Regions from separate parts of the Streptomyces sp. V1I1 genome, predicted to be linked through region 2. Evidence: riboswitches for the same ligand, from Rfam matches in the RefSeq annotation. Region 2 holds a riboswitch; each other region holds the start of a gene.
The links. A riboswitch is a leader RNA that binds a small molecule or an ion and turns the genes downstream of it on or off. The one in region 2 is predicted to bind cobalamin.

Region 1 (3,311 bases), 1.1 Mb from region 2:
CCTCGATCCGCTTCTCGTACCCCTCGGCGTCGATGCGTCCGGACCTCAGGTCTGCCCGCGCGGTGCGCAACTCGCTGGTCTGCGGGAACGAACCGATCGTGGTCGTGGGAAGGAGGGGCAGGCCCAGGCGCGAGCGCTGGGCGACCGCACGCTCGGTGTACCGGAGGCTGCGCCGGGCGTCGGCCTCGGAGACGGCCGCGCAGCGGGCCCGTACGGCGGGATCGTGGGTGAGCGCGGAGGTGGCGCGGGAGTGCAGGTCGGCCCGGTTGGCGGCGAGTTGGGCGGCGATGCTGCCGGCCCCCTCGGTCAGTCCGCGGGCCAGGGTGACCACCTCGGCCGTCTTCTGGCGAGCGAAGGCCAGCCAGCGCGCGACCTGCGTGTCCACGTCCCGTTCCGCGGCAGCGTCGAGGGGCACGTGCAGCAGGGAGCAGGACGCCGCCACATCCACCCGGTCGGCGAACCCCAGCAGGGTGGCGAGTGTGGCGGTCGACTTCCCGAGGTCGTTGATCCATACGTTGCGGCCGTCGACGACTCCGGCGACGAGCCGCTTGCCGGGCAGGCCGCCCACTGCAGCGAGGTCGCCGAGGTTGGCGGCGGCAGGCCCGGTGAAGTCGAGGGCGAGTCCGTCGATCGGCGCCATGGCCAGCACGGGGAGGGCGTCGCCGAGCCGCTCGAAGTAGGAGGCGACCAGGAGTTGGGGCCGGTCGGTGAGCCTGCCCAGCTCCCGGTAGGCGCGGGCCGCGGCATTCAGCACGGACCGTGGCTGGTCCTGGACCAGGGCCGGCTCGTCGAGCTGCACCCACTGCGCGCCCGCGGCCCGCAGGTCGAAGAGCACTTCGGCGTACACCGGAAGCAGCCGATCGAGGAGGGTGAGCGGTTCGAAGTCTGCGAGGACGCCCGGCGCGGGCTTGGCGAGCAGCAGATAGGTGATGGGTCCGACGAGCACCGGACGGGCGGTGAGACCGAGCGCGAGCGCCTCCTTCAGCTCGGCGACCTGCTTGGCGGAGTCGGCGGTGAAGGCGGTGTCGGGGCCGAGTTCGGGCACGAGGTAGTGGTAGTTGGTGTCGAACCACTTGGTCATTTCCAGAGGCGCGACGTCCTGGGTCCCGCGGGCCATGGCGAAGTAGCCGTCGAGCGTGTCGGCCTCGACGGCCGCACGGTGGCGCGCGGGAATGGCGCCGACCATGACGCTGGTGTCCAGGACATGGTCGTAGTACGAGAAGTCGCCGGTGGGCACTTCATGGATGCCGGCGTCGGCGAGCTGCTGCCAGTTGCCGCGGCGCAGTTGAGCGGCTGTCTCCCGGAGGGCGTCGGCTCCGACACGGCCCTTCCAGTAGCCCTCGATGGCCTTCTTCAGTTCCCGGTCGGGGCCCTGGCGCGGATAGCCGTAGACAGTGGCCCTGGCTCCGGCGGCTGAGGATGTGCTGGTCACGGAACTCTCCTTCGCGAGTACTCGTCAGACGACCCCGGAGCGGATCGTGGAACGCGAAGGAACGGCAACCGGAGCAGCGACCGGCACGCTTGTGCCTGTGCTGCCCGTACCGCCGACCCGCCCACGAGGTCACCGAGATCTCCGCGCACGTCGGTCGCGCACGGGCAGTGGCAGGTCTTCGGACTTGTGGGCACGCCTTCCTCGTACGTGTCGTACGAAGGCACCTACTGGCCGTCGCTTCCCGGATCCGGTTCCGGATCCAGTGCGTATGACGGCGGTCGTTCCCACTTACCGCTGCGGGGCAGTTCCGGATTTCCACCGGATTCCCTCTTGCGACGCGCCTGCCTGGAGGGCAGGGCGAACCAACTGCGAGACCCAGCCTAGGCGCTGCCCCTCGCGGGGAACACCCCCGCCCCCGGCGGGGGCGTGGGTGTCAGCTTCCGGTCCTGCTCACTTCCTCGGTCCCGTTCACTTGCCCGTTCGCGCGGCGTCCCCGACGCGCAGGCCGGATCCGGCCACGCGCGCCTTGATGCCGTCGCGCTCCACGGTGATGTCCCGCAGCCGCAGCTCACTGAGCGAGTCGGGCAGCTCGAAGGAGAGGGAGAGCCGCTCCGAGAGCTCCGGCGGCCTGACCGCGAGCAGTCCCTTGACCAGCGCGGGGTCGATGCCCGCTTTCTCCAGCAGTTGTGGATGCGCGATCACCACATCGACGAGGTTGACCTTCATCAGACGTTCGGCGAACTTCGGCGCTCCGGTGAGCCGGTGGAGTTCCTCCTCGCTCCGCAGCGCCCGGCGCACCTGCTCCTTGGGCACTCCGAGCCGGTCCACGATGGCGGGCACCGCCAGCAGTGCCTTCGCGCGGGCTGCTTCGCGGCTGATCCGCTCGGCCGTCTCGCGGTGCAGCCGCAGTCCCGAATGGTCTGCGTCCTTGCCGGGCCGATAGGTGGCGACACCGGGAATGTCGAGCTGCATGTTGTCGAGGGTGGTGGTGAGGGCCCGGCTGTTGTCGCGCCGGATGTGCGCACGGGCACGTACGCGCAGTTCCTGTCCGGCGATGGCGAGTTCGCCGTTCACGCGCACCCCGTCGGCGCCGCTGCCGGTGAACCGGAGCTGTGAGGCGCCCAGTTCGCGGTTGAGGTCGTCGAAGGAGAGCAGCACCTCGCCGTCGAGGTTGCCGATGACGGCGCCCTTGATGGAGGTCGGGGCGTCGCCGACGATGCGTACGTCCTTGGCGGTGGCCCGCACTTCGGCGAGCGAGACACGGTCGGCTGAGACATCCGGCACCGTGACGTCGACCTGGTCGATCCGCTCGTCGATGAGCTGGGTGAGGAAGGGGAAGCCGTGGATGTCCACGTCGGGCCTGGTGGCGAGTGAGAGCGACTGCTGGAGCTTGTCCGCCGCCTTGATCTGCGCGTACGCCTCCGCGAGCCGGTCGGCGAGCAGCAGACAGACGGTGCACAGGAGCGCCGCGACGGTCAGCTTCACCACCGCGGGCAGAGCCGCGAGACGGCTCTGCCCGCGGTGGTTGGGCGGTGACCAGTCGTCCTCGTCGTCGAGGTCCGAGGTGAGCCCGAGCTCCAGCGGGTCCCGCGGGACGTAGTTGGCGTAATCGGGTTCCGGGTCTGCCAGTTGAGCGAGTTCTTCGTACGGATTTCGTGAATGCGCTGATATGCGTGTGGGGGGTCGCATCGGCTCATCCCACCATGCGAGCCACCCTCGAACGCAAGTCCTACCGTGCGTACGTGATGGTTTGAGCCAAAATTTCGGCGATCCGCCGCCTGCCGGGCCCGCGCAGCGCCTGGGGCGTGTTTCACAAAGTGCTGGTCCAGGACGACTCAATGTGGTCCAGGTCGGCCTGGGACAGCCGCAGCGCCGACGG
Region 2 (3,311 bases):
GCGCCTGGTCCTCGGCGCTCAGCAGCGCCGTCGTACCGAAGAAGGAGGCGAAGACGCCACCGCGGTCGATGTCTCCGACGACCAGCACCGGGAGCCGTGCGGCCCGTGCGATGCCCATGTTCACGATGTCCGTACGCCGCAGATTGATCTCGGCCGGACTGCCCGCCCCCTCGCAGATCACGGCTTCATACGTGCCCCGCAGCTCTTCCAGGCACTCCACGACCGTACTCAGCAGGGCTTCCTGCCGCCCGCCGTGGTAGCCGCGGGCACTCAGCTCGCCCACCGGCTTGCCCATCAGTACGACCTGGCTGGAGCGGTCGCTGCCCGGCTTGAGCAGCACCGGGTTCATCAGGGCGCTCGGCTCCACGCGCGCGGCCTGCGCCTGCATGGCCTGCGCCCGCCCGATCTCCGCGCCCTCGCGCGTCACGAACGAATTGAGCGACATGTTCTGCCCCTTGAAGGGCGCGACCTTCACTCCCTGCCGTACGAGCCACCGGCAGATCCCGGCCGTGACGACGCTCTTGCCCGCGTCGGAGGTGGTCCCGGCGACCAGCAGCCCCCCGGCCTTCCGTCTGCTCATCCCCGCCCCTTTCCGGCGTGCCGCACACGCAGCGCGTGCCCCGCCACGCGGCCCGTGGCGCAGGCCGCCAGTGTCAGCCAGCCGACGCGGCGCGACAGCCGCACGGCACGTTCGATGTCGCCGAACTGCACCGGGCGGCCGGTGCCGTTGAGTACGGGACGGTGCTCGACGCGTCCGCCGTACGAGAGGGTTCCGCCCAGCCGTACGCCGAGCGCCCCCGCGAACGCCGCCTCCACCGGGCCCGCGTTCGGACTCGGATGCTTCTTCGCGTCGTCCCGCCACGCCCGTACGGCTCCGCGCGGGTCCTGGCCGGCGAGCACCGCCAGACCCGCGGTGAGGCGGGCGCCCGGCCAGCACGCCACGTCGTCGAGGCGCGCCGAGGCCCAGCCGAACCGCCCGTATCTGGGCGACTTGTGGCCGACCATCGCGTCCAGCGTGTTGACCGCCCGGAAACCCACCAGACCCGGCACACCCGCGAGCGCTCCCCAGACCAGCGCGCCCACCACCGCGTCGGAGGTGTTCTCGGCGACGGATTCCACGACGGCGCGGGCGATCTGCTGCTCGTTCAGGCTCTGCGGGTCTCGCCCGCACAGATGCGGCAGCCGCTCCCGGGCCACCTCCACGTCCCCGGCGGCGAGCGCGCCGCCGACGGCCCGCGCCTCACGGCCCAGCGATGTGCCGCCGACGACGGCCCAGGTGGCGGCGGCGGTCAGCGCGACGGACGAGGCGGAGCGGCCCCGTACCCCGCGGGCGAGGAGCGCGGCGGCAGCCGCGGCGCCCCCGGCGCACACGGCGGTGTGCAGCGCGCCCCAGCCACGGTGGTCGCGCCACAGAACGCGCTCGACGGCGCCCGCGGCCCGTCCGAACGCGGCGACCGGATGCCCCCGGCGAGGGTCGCCGAGCAGCAGGTCGCCGACCAGGCCGGCGGTGGCGCCGTAGGCGAAAGTGCGGTCGGCACGCATGGGTTCAGGCCGACGTTTCGCCTGGAATGGCCCTCGTACCCACAGCAGGAACTGAACCGCAGCCGCGCATGGCGATATGTCCTCACTCAGGGTGTCCGCGCCCTGGTTCGACGTGATCGGCGGTGAGAGTTCCTGGCTTCCGGGGGAGTGCTCCCCCGGTGACAGTGGCGGGACCGCGCCGGATTCGCACCGGCTTCCTCTTCTGTCGCCGTAGATGGCCTCGGCAGTCCACCACGTGCGAGAACGCCCGTCAACTCGCCCTTGACCTGCGGTGGGACAGTGTGCCGAGCCCCACATCTACGGCACGGGAAAAGGCCGGGCCGGGTCACCCGAAGGGGTGCCCGGCCCGACCTTGTGCTGAGTGAGCCGCCGTCAGACGACGATCAGATAGATCCCGTACGCCACGGCCGCCGCGCAGAGCGCGAAGCAGGCGTATGCGCCCGTGCGCGCCAGGACCGCGGAGCCGCCGCGTCCTCCGGCCGCCGACTCCTGCTTGGTCAGGCCCACGACGCCCAGGGTGAACAGGCCCACCAGGGCGACGGTGGCGACGAGGCTCACGCCGAAGACGGAGCCGAGTGCTGCCCAGTCGATTTTCATGCTGATCTGTCCTTACACCGTGGCCGGCTGCGTCGTCGGCTCGGAGTCGGCCGCGTGGGGCTGAGCCGGGATGGTCGTCTTGAGGTCCTGCGCGGGCGTGCCGGCCGGCGGCGGGCTGACGGCCGCGATGGCGGCGGTCACAACACCGGCGGGCTCGGCGTCGCCGTCCACGTCGTTGACATTGGTGTGGTCGACCACCTGGCGGCGGGAGACGAGCCAGATGGCGACGCAGGCGCCGATCAGGAAGGCCGCGACGGCCGCGACACCCCAGTCGCCCTGCTTGGTCACGAACTCCGAGCCCGCGGCGACCAGACCGGCGGCCGGCAGGGTCAGGCCCCAGGCGACGAACATCCGGGTGGCGGTGGACCAGCGGACCACGCCGCCCTTGCGGCCGAGACCCGCGCCCATCACGGCGCCGGAGCAGGAGTGCGTGGTCGACAGCGAGAAGCCGAGGTTGGAGGAGGCGAGGATGACGCTGGCCGCGCTGGTCTGGGCGGCGAAGCCCTGCTGCGGCTGGAGGTCGGTCAGGCCCTTGCCCATGGTGCGGATGATGCGCCAGCCGCCGAGGTAGGTGCCCAGCGCGATCGCGAGACCGGCGGCGAGGATGACCCACATCGGAGGGTTGGAGCCGGGGGAGAGCACGCCGCCGGCGATGAGCGCCAGCGTGATGATGCCCATGGTCTTCTGCGCGTCGTTGGTGCCGTGGGCCAGGGAGACCAGGCCCGCCGAGGTGATCTGGCCGGCGCGGTAGCCCTTCGCGGTGGCCTTCTCGTCGGCGTTCTTGCCGATTCTGTACGTCAGCCGGGAGGCCAGGAACGCCGCGATGCCGGCGACCAGCGGGGCGGCGATCGCGGGGATCAGAACCTTGGTGACGACGGTGCCGCCGTTGACTCCGCCGACGCCGACCGAGGCGATGGTGGCGCCGATCAGTCCGCCCATGAGGGCGTGCGAAGAGCTGGAGGGCAGGCCGATCAGCCAGGTCATCAGGTTCCACAGGATGGCGCCGACGAGCGCCGCGAATATGACCTCTGGTGTGATGCCGTCCTCGGTGACGATGCCGCTGGAGATCGTCTTGGCGACCTCCACGGACAGGAACGCGCCGACGAGGTTGAGCACGGCGGACATGGCCACCGCCGTCTTGGGTTTCAGAGCGCCGGTCGAGATGGTCGTCG
Region 3 (3,311 bases), 3.8 Mb from region 2:
GCGACGGCTTCTCGGCCACGTACGTCTCGAAGACCGGCGGGCAGATCACGCTCTTGGTCGACCGGGGCGAGGTGGACGAGGCGAACTGCGCCGAACTCCCGATGGGTTCGGCCACGGGCGCGGCCGGCCCGGCCGGCGCACCCTGCGCGAAGGACGGCAAGGGCTGGTACCGCACCTCGGACAGCGGCCATGAATACGTCCGTACGGAGAACGGGCTGCGGATCCAGATCAGCGCCGGCACTCAGGTGGAGCGCGACGTCCTGCGCGAGGCCGCCGAGGCGGCCCATCTCGCCGACGACCGCGAACTGGACGAGGTCCTGCCCCAGGCCGAGGACATCGGCGGACAGACGCCCGTCGAGCGCGGCGACCTGCCCCCGGCCGGCGACGGCGCCCCCAACAATGAGGTGGGCGTGAGCGGCTGACCCGGTCCACACTGCGCCCATGGACATCACCATCAGGGCAGTGCGGCCGGAGGAGTGCACCGAGCTGGGCGAGATCACCGCCCAGGCCTATCTGGGCGACGGGCTGCTGGACTTCGGCGAGGACGATTCGTATCTGCCTGTGCTGCGGGATGTGGCGCGGCGGGCCACCGAGGCCGAGGTGCTCGTCGCCGTCGACGGTCGCGGCCGCCTGCTCGGTGGCGTGACCTTTGTCTCGGGCGGCGGGGCGTGGGCCGATGTCGCCCGCTCCGACGAGGCCGAGTTCCGGATGCTCGCCGTCGCCGAGCAGGCCCGTGGGCGCGGTGTCGGCGAGGCCCTTGTGCGGGCGTGTGTCGAGCGCGCCCGGAGCGTCGAGGGGTGCAGGCGGCTCGTGCTGTCGACGCAGCGCAGCATGCTAGCGGCCCACCGGATCTACGAGCGGATGGGCTTCATCCGAACACCCGAGCGAGACTGGGGGCCCATTCTCGGGGTCACCCTGCTGACTTACGCGTTGGAGCTGTAGCCGCCCCGACACAACATGTGGTGGGTGCGGCAACTCCCCGCCCCCACATGTATGCTCATGCTCGCTGTCGCCGCAGGGGAATCCGGTGCGAATCCGGAACTGTCCCGCAACGGTGTGCTGTGGTGTGCTTTGTCGCACCCCACCAGTCCGAAGACCTGCCGACGGTGCATCCGGCTCGACCGAACCGGGTGCCGAGACGTCCGGGCCTCGCGGTTGGGTCGGTGGACGCCGTGCGGTGTGCTGCCCTTTCCGGGTACGTACGCCTCCGCGGCCCGCCCCCTCCCCCGTCGGCCCAGAGCCGAGCGAGGGAGAGCACCACGTGACCATCGCGCCAGCCGATCCGGCTTCAGGCATCGCAGAGCACGCTGCCGAGGAGACCGACGGCCCAGGGACCGCGCTTCTGCGGACCCTGACCGATCTCACCGCCCACCTGCCGGACACCGACCCGGGGCGCGTCGCCGCCGCCGCGCTGCGCGGCCGCAACGCCCGGTCGGACGCGGCCGAGTTGCGCAGCCTCGCCACCGACGCCGCCGCGGGGCTGATCTCCGAGGACCCGGCCTACTCCCGGCTCGCCGCCCGCCTGCTGACCCGTCATATCGCGGACGAGGCCGCCGGACAGGGCGCGGTGGCCTTCTCCGCGTCGGTCGCGGTGGGGCACCGCGAGGGCCTGATCGCCGACCGCACGGCCGAGTTCGTCACGCTGCACGCCGCCCGTCTCGACGCGCTGATCGACCAGGACGCCGACGACCGTTTCGGCTACTTCGGGCTGCGCACCCTCTACAGCCGCTATCTGCTCCGGCACCCCATCACCCGTCAGGTGATCGAGACCCCGCAGCACTTCATGCTGCGCGTCGCCTCCGGCCTAGCCGAGGACACCTCTGCTCGCGCCCTGGACGAAGTCGCGGCGCTGTACGGGCTGATGAGCCGCCTGGACTACCTCCCGTCGTCGCCGACGCTCTTCAACTCCGGCACCCGCCACCCGCAGATGTCCTCCTGCTATCTGCTGGACTCCCCGCTGGACGAGCTCGACTCGATCTACGACCGCTACCACCAGGTCGCGCGGCTCTCCAAGCACGCGGGCGGCATCGGCCTCTCGTACTCCCGCATCCGCGCCCGCGGTTCACTGATCCGCGGCACCAACGGCCACTCCAACGGCATCGTGCCGTTCCTGAAGACCCTCGACGCCTCGGTCGCCGCCGTGAACCAGGGCGGCCGGCGCAAGGGCGCCGCCGCGATCTACCTGGAGACCTGGCACGCGGACATCGAGGAGTTCCTGGAGCTGCGCGACAACACCGGTGAGGACGCGCGGCGTACGCACAACCTCAACCTCGCGCACTGGATCCCGGACGAGTTCATGCGGCGCGTCGAGGCCGACGCCCAGTGGTCGCTGTTCTCACCCGCCGATGTGCCGGACCTGGTCGACCTGTGGGGCGACGAGTTCGACGCGGCGTACCGCAAGGCGGAGGCCGGGGGACTCGCGCGCAAGACCATCCCCGCGCGGGAGTTGTACGGCCGGATGATGCGTACGCTCGCCCAGACCGGCAACGGCTGGATGACCTTCAAGGACGCCTCCAACCGCACGGCGAACCAGACCGCCGAGCCGGGCAAGGTCGTCCACTCCTCGAACCTGTGCACCGAGATCCTGGAGGTGACGGACGACGGGGAGACGGCCGTCTGCAACCTCGGCTCGGTCAACCTCGGTTCGTTCGTGCTGGCGTCGGGAGACATCGACTGGGAGCGGCTGGACGAGACCGTCCGTACCGCTGTGACTTTCCTCGACCGGGTCGTCGACATCAACTTCTACCCGACCGAGCAGGCCGGCCGCTCCAACGCCAAGTGGCGTCCGGTGGGCCTGGGCGCGATGGGCCTGCAGGACGTCTTCTTCAAGCTCCGCCTCCCCTTCGACTCGCCCGAGGCGAAGGCGCTCTCCACGAAGATCGCCGAGCGGATCATGCTCGCCGCGTACGAGGCGTCCTGCGACCTCGCCGAGCGCAACGGTCCGCTGCCCGCCTGGTCCCAGACCCGCGCGGCCCGTGGCGTGCTGCACCCCGACCACTACGACGTGGCGCTCAACTGGCCGGAACGCTGGGACGCGTTGCGTACCCGCGTCGCCGAGAGCGGCATGCGCAACTCCCTCCTCCTCGCCATCGCGCCGACGGCGACCATCGCCTCGATCGCGGGCGTGTACGAGTGCATCGAGCCGCAGGTCTCCAACCTCTTCAAGCGCGAGACGCTGAGCGGTGAGTTCCTCCAGGTCAACGCCTACCTGGTGGAGGAGCTGAAGAAGCTCGGCGTGTGGGACGCGCAGACCCGTGAGGCGCTGCGCGAGTCAAGCGGCTCGGTGCAGGGCTTCAGCTGGATCCCGGCCG
Region 4 (3,311 bases), 4.8 Mb from region 2:
GGGCGCTGGCCGACTGCGGTATCGGCCTCGTGGAGCCCGAGTGCGGACCGGGCGCCAGCTGGTCCACCGTCGACTGGACCGCGGCCGTGTCGCTGCGGCCGGACATCGTGCTGAGCGACGTACGCGCCAATGCTCTGCCGGTCGACCGGCTCAGCGCGATCGAGGCGTGGCGGCCTGTGGCGGGACGGGCGCGGCTGGTGCCGTGGAACCCCGAGATTCCGTGCAGCCACCTCGCGCACGCACGCTTCTTCGACGCTGTGGCGGACGCGGTGGAGGCGTCTGCGGGATAACCGGGGGCTGCGCCCGCAGACCCGTCCCCTACGCCCTGCGGGCGTGGGGGGACCCCCAGTACGGCCTTCGGCCGTGTCCTCAATCTCCCGCCAGACGAAGTCTGGCGGGAGATTGAGGCGCGGGGTCCGGGGCGGAGGCCCAGCTCGGTCAGTTCGCGGCGGCTGTCGCCCGCGATGCGACCTTCCCCTCCTGCGCGGCAGCCTCCGGGGTGAGGAGCCGTTCGGCGAGGTGACCGAAGACCAGTCCGAAGACGGTCCAGACCGTGACCTGGATGGCGAGCGTGGCCAGCCGGAACTCCCAGACCACGGTTGCCGGGAAGCCCTTCGGCACCTCGTTGAACGAGGGCAGGAAGGCGAAGGCGAGACCGACGGCGACGACGAACGCGGCCGCGGCGGCGACGGTCGCGTTCCAGTTGCCAAGACGGGGAGCCAGACGCTTGCCGAGGATCACCGCGGCGACCGAGAGCAGGACGCTGAGCAGGATCATCAGGAAGTACAGCGTTGTTCGTTGGCCGATCGTGTCGGGGTCACCGACGGCCGGTGGGTTCGGCGGGTACTTGAGGAACGGCACGACGTACACGCTCAGCAGCGCGCCGAGAGCGACCAGCAAGGCTGTGGCGCGCGGTCCGAACCGGCCGATGCGGCCCAGCGCGACAGCGAACGCGAGGGCGGCGATGCCGCCGATCGCGACGGCGAAGACCAGTACGCCCGTGGCGAGACCGCCCGTGGACTGCATGGCGCGGCTGACGAGTTCCTCGCCGCCGCCGTGCTCATGGCTGTGGCTCTCCTCGAACGCGATGGCGGCGTCCACAGGGGACTCACCGAGCAGATACGCGACGACGAGAGCGAAGACGCCGGCGACCAGGCCCGCGAGCATGCCGCGGCCGAGCAGGCCTCTGACAGATATGGAGTTCATGGTGTTTCCCCTGAGCTCTGAAGAAGTTCTAGTGGCAGGGGAATCCGAGCAGATGGCGTCCGTCGTGGACCCACTCGTGGACGTTCTCGCCGGAGATGAGCGAGGTGGCGCCCTGCTCCGCGCCGACGAAGTAGAGCAGAACCAGCATCAGAACGCCGAAGAAGAGCGCCCAGGGGGCGATGGCCGTGAGCGAGATGGGGGTGATGGCCGGTGCGGCGGTGGCGGGCGCAACAGACTGTGCCATGGCAGAACCTCCTGGGGGAACACGCGTCCCGATCGTGGTGCCTGAGACGAAGGTGCTGGGTCTGACTTCCCGCGGGGAACGGGTACACAGTGGCGCGACCGTGCCGGATTCTCACCGGGCTTCCGTCACACCGTCGTCAATGTCCACGAGACCGTACCGCTTGCGGGCCTGCACCGCTACGGCGCAGGGGCGCGTGAACGGGCGCCCGAACGCCCATGATGTGCTTGTTCCTTGGCCGCGAAGGGGAGGGGAGCGCACGGGATGACGGTACGGGTGATGTTGGTCTCACCTGCGACGAACACGGCGCTGCGGGAGGCCCGCTTCGACGGCGACGCGCCGCTGGACGCGTCGGGAGCACGCCGCGCCCGCGCCGCCGCGGGTGCGCTGCCTCGCGCCGACCGGCTCTTGAGCGGCCCGTCCGCGCGCTGCCGGGAGACAGCCGCCGAGTTGGGCCTGCGGGCGGAGCCCGCCGAGGCCCTCGGCGACTGGGACTTGGGCCGCTGGCGTGGGCGACGACTGGACGAAGTGAGCGCCGGCGAGCCGGAGTCGGTGTCGGCGTGGCTCAGTGACCCGTCGTGCGCACCGCACGGCGGCGAGTCGCTGCGGTCGCTGTGCACGCGGGTGGGCGCGTGGCTGGAGTCGCTCCCGCCCGACGCGGGCCGTGTCCTCGCGGTCGTCGACCCGGCGGTGACGCGGGCGGCGATCGTGCAGGCTCTGTCCCTGCCACCTGAGGCGTTCTGGCGCTTGGACGTCGCGCCTCTGACCCTGACGGAACTCACCGGGCGCGGGGGCCGCTGGAACATGAGGTGCGGACGCCCGCTGGGCCCGGAGGCCGGCTGACACCCACGCTCACTGCCCCTCGGCCGGCAGTGGCTGTTCCGTCCAGATGACCTTGCCGTCCGAGGTGTACCGCGTGCCCCAGCGTTCCGCGAACTGGGCGACCAGGAACAGCCCCCGGCCGCCCTCGTCGGTGGTCGCCGCCTGGCGCAGGTGCGGGGACGTGCTGCTGTGGTCCGAGACCTCGCAGATCAGGGAGCGGTCACGGATCAGCCGTACGCGGATCGGGCCCGTGGCATACCGGATCGCGTTGGTGACCAGCTCGCTGAGGATCAGCTCCGTCGTGAAGGCCTCCTCCTCCAGACCCCACTCGGCCAGCTTGCGGGAGACGGCGGACCGCACCTCGCCCACGGCCGACGGGTCGGACGGCACCTCCCAGTCGGTCACCCGGCTGGAGTCCAGGACGCGCGTACGGCCGACGAGCAGCGCGATGTCGTCGCGCGGGCGTTCCGGCAGCAGCTCCTTCAGCACCGCCTCGCAGGTTTCCTCCGGGCTCCGGTCCGCGTGCTCCGCCAGCGTCTGGCGCAGCAGCGCCAGGCCGTCGTCGATGTCGCGGTCGCGGTCCTCCACGAGCCCGTCCGTGTACAGGACCAGGCGGCTGTCCTCGGGCAGCTGAAGGTCCAGGGTCTCGAAGGGCAGTCCGCCGAGCCCGAGCGGCGGGCCGCCGGGCACATCGGCGAAGACCGCGGTGCCGTCCGGGTGGACGATGACGGGCTGGAGATGGCCGGCCCGTGACATCGTGCAGTGTCCGGACACCGGGTTGTAGATCACGTAGATGCAGGTGGCTCCGGTGACCCCCTCCGTGCCGTCCGCGGTCTCGTCCTGGTCGATGCGGGCGACCAGCTCGTCGAGGTGCCACAGGAGCTCGTCGGGCGGCAGATCAAGGCTGGAGAAATTGTGGACCGCGGTCCGCAGCCGGCCCATGGTCGCCGCGGCGTGCAGGCCGTGGCCCACGACGTCGCCCACCACGAGCGCCACCCGGGCGCCAGGCAGCGGGATGATGTCGAACCAGTCCCCGCCGACA

Region 1: another riboswitch for cobalamin. It lies ahead of metE (5-methyltetrahydropteroyltriglutamate--homocysteine S-methyltransferase); the one in region 2 lies ahead of QFZ67_RS30490 (cobalamin biosynthesis protein).
Region 3: another riboswitch for cobalamin. It lies ahead of QFZ67_RS12875 (ribonucleoside-diphosphate reductase subunit alpha); the one in region 2 lies ahead of QFZ67_RS30490 (cobalamin biosynthesis protein).
Region 4: another riboswitch for cobalamin. It lies ahead of QFZ67_RS08315 (CbtB-domain containing protein); the one in region 2 lies ahead of QFZ67_RS30490 (cobalamin biosynthesis protein).

Annotation. Positions count from the first base shown of each region.
Region 1 covers NZ_JAUSZH010000001.1:7,599,845-7,603,155, reverse strand. Annotated here, with positions in the region: gene metE (5-methyltetrahydropteroyltriglutamate--homocysteine S-methyltransferase) at 1-1,432, opposite strand, end outside; cobalamin riboswitch at 1,584-1,814, opposite strand; gene QFZ67_RS35615 (DUF2993 domain-containing protein) at 1,901-3,121, opposite strand.
Region 2 covers NZ_JAUSZH010000001.1:6,517,455-6,520,765, forward strand. Annotated here, with positions in the region: gene QFZ67_RS30485 (cobyric acid synthase) at 1-580, opposite strand, end outside; gene QFZ67_RS30490 (cobalamin biosynthesis protein) at 577-1,542, opposite strand; cobalamin riboswitch at 1,648-1,791, opposite strand; gene QFZ67_RS30495 (hypothetical protein) at 1,915-2,139, opposite strand; gene QFZ67_RS30500 (inorganic phosphate transporter) at 2,152-3,311, opposite strand, start outside.
Region 3 covers NZ_JAUSZH010000001.1:2,759,810-2,763,120, forward strand. Annotated here, with positions in the region: gene QFZ67_RS12865 (hypothetical protein) at 1-422, shown strand, start outside; gene QFZ67_RS12870 (GNAT family N-acetyltransferase) at 442-942, shown strand; cobalamin riboswitch at 953-1,120, shown strand; gene QFZ67_RS12875 (ribonucleoside-diphosphate reductase subunit alpha) at 1,262-3,311, shown strand, end outside.
Region 4 covers NZ_JAUSZH010000001.1:1,705,040-1,708,350, reverse strand. Annotated here, with positions in the region: gene QFZ67_RS08325 (ABC transporter substrate-binding protein) at 1-290, shown strand, start outside; gene QFZ67_RS08320 (CbtA family protein) at 439-1,206, opposite strand; gene QFZ67_RS08315 (CbtB-domain containing protein) at 1,235-1,450, opposite strand; adenosylcobalamin (AdoCbl) riboswitch at 1,454-1,601, opposite strand; gene QFZ67_RS08310 (histidine phosphatase family protein) at 1,712-2,290, shown strand; gene QFZ67_RS08305 (SpoIIE family protein phosphatase/ATP-binding protein) at 2,300-3,311, opposite strand, start outside.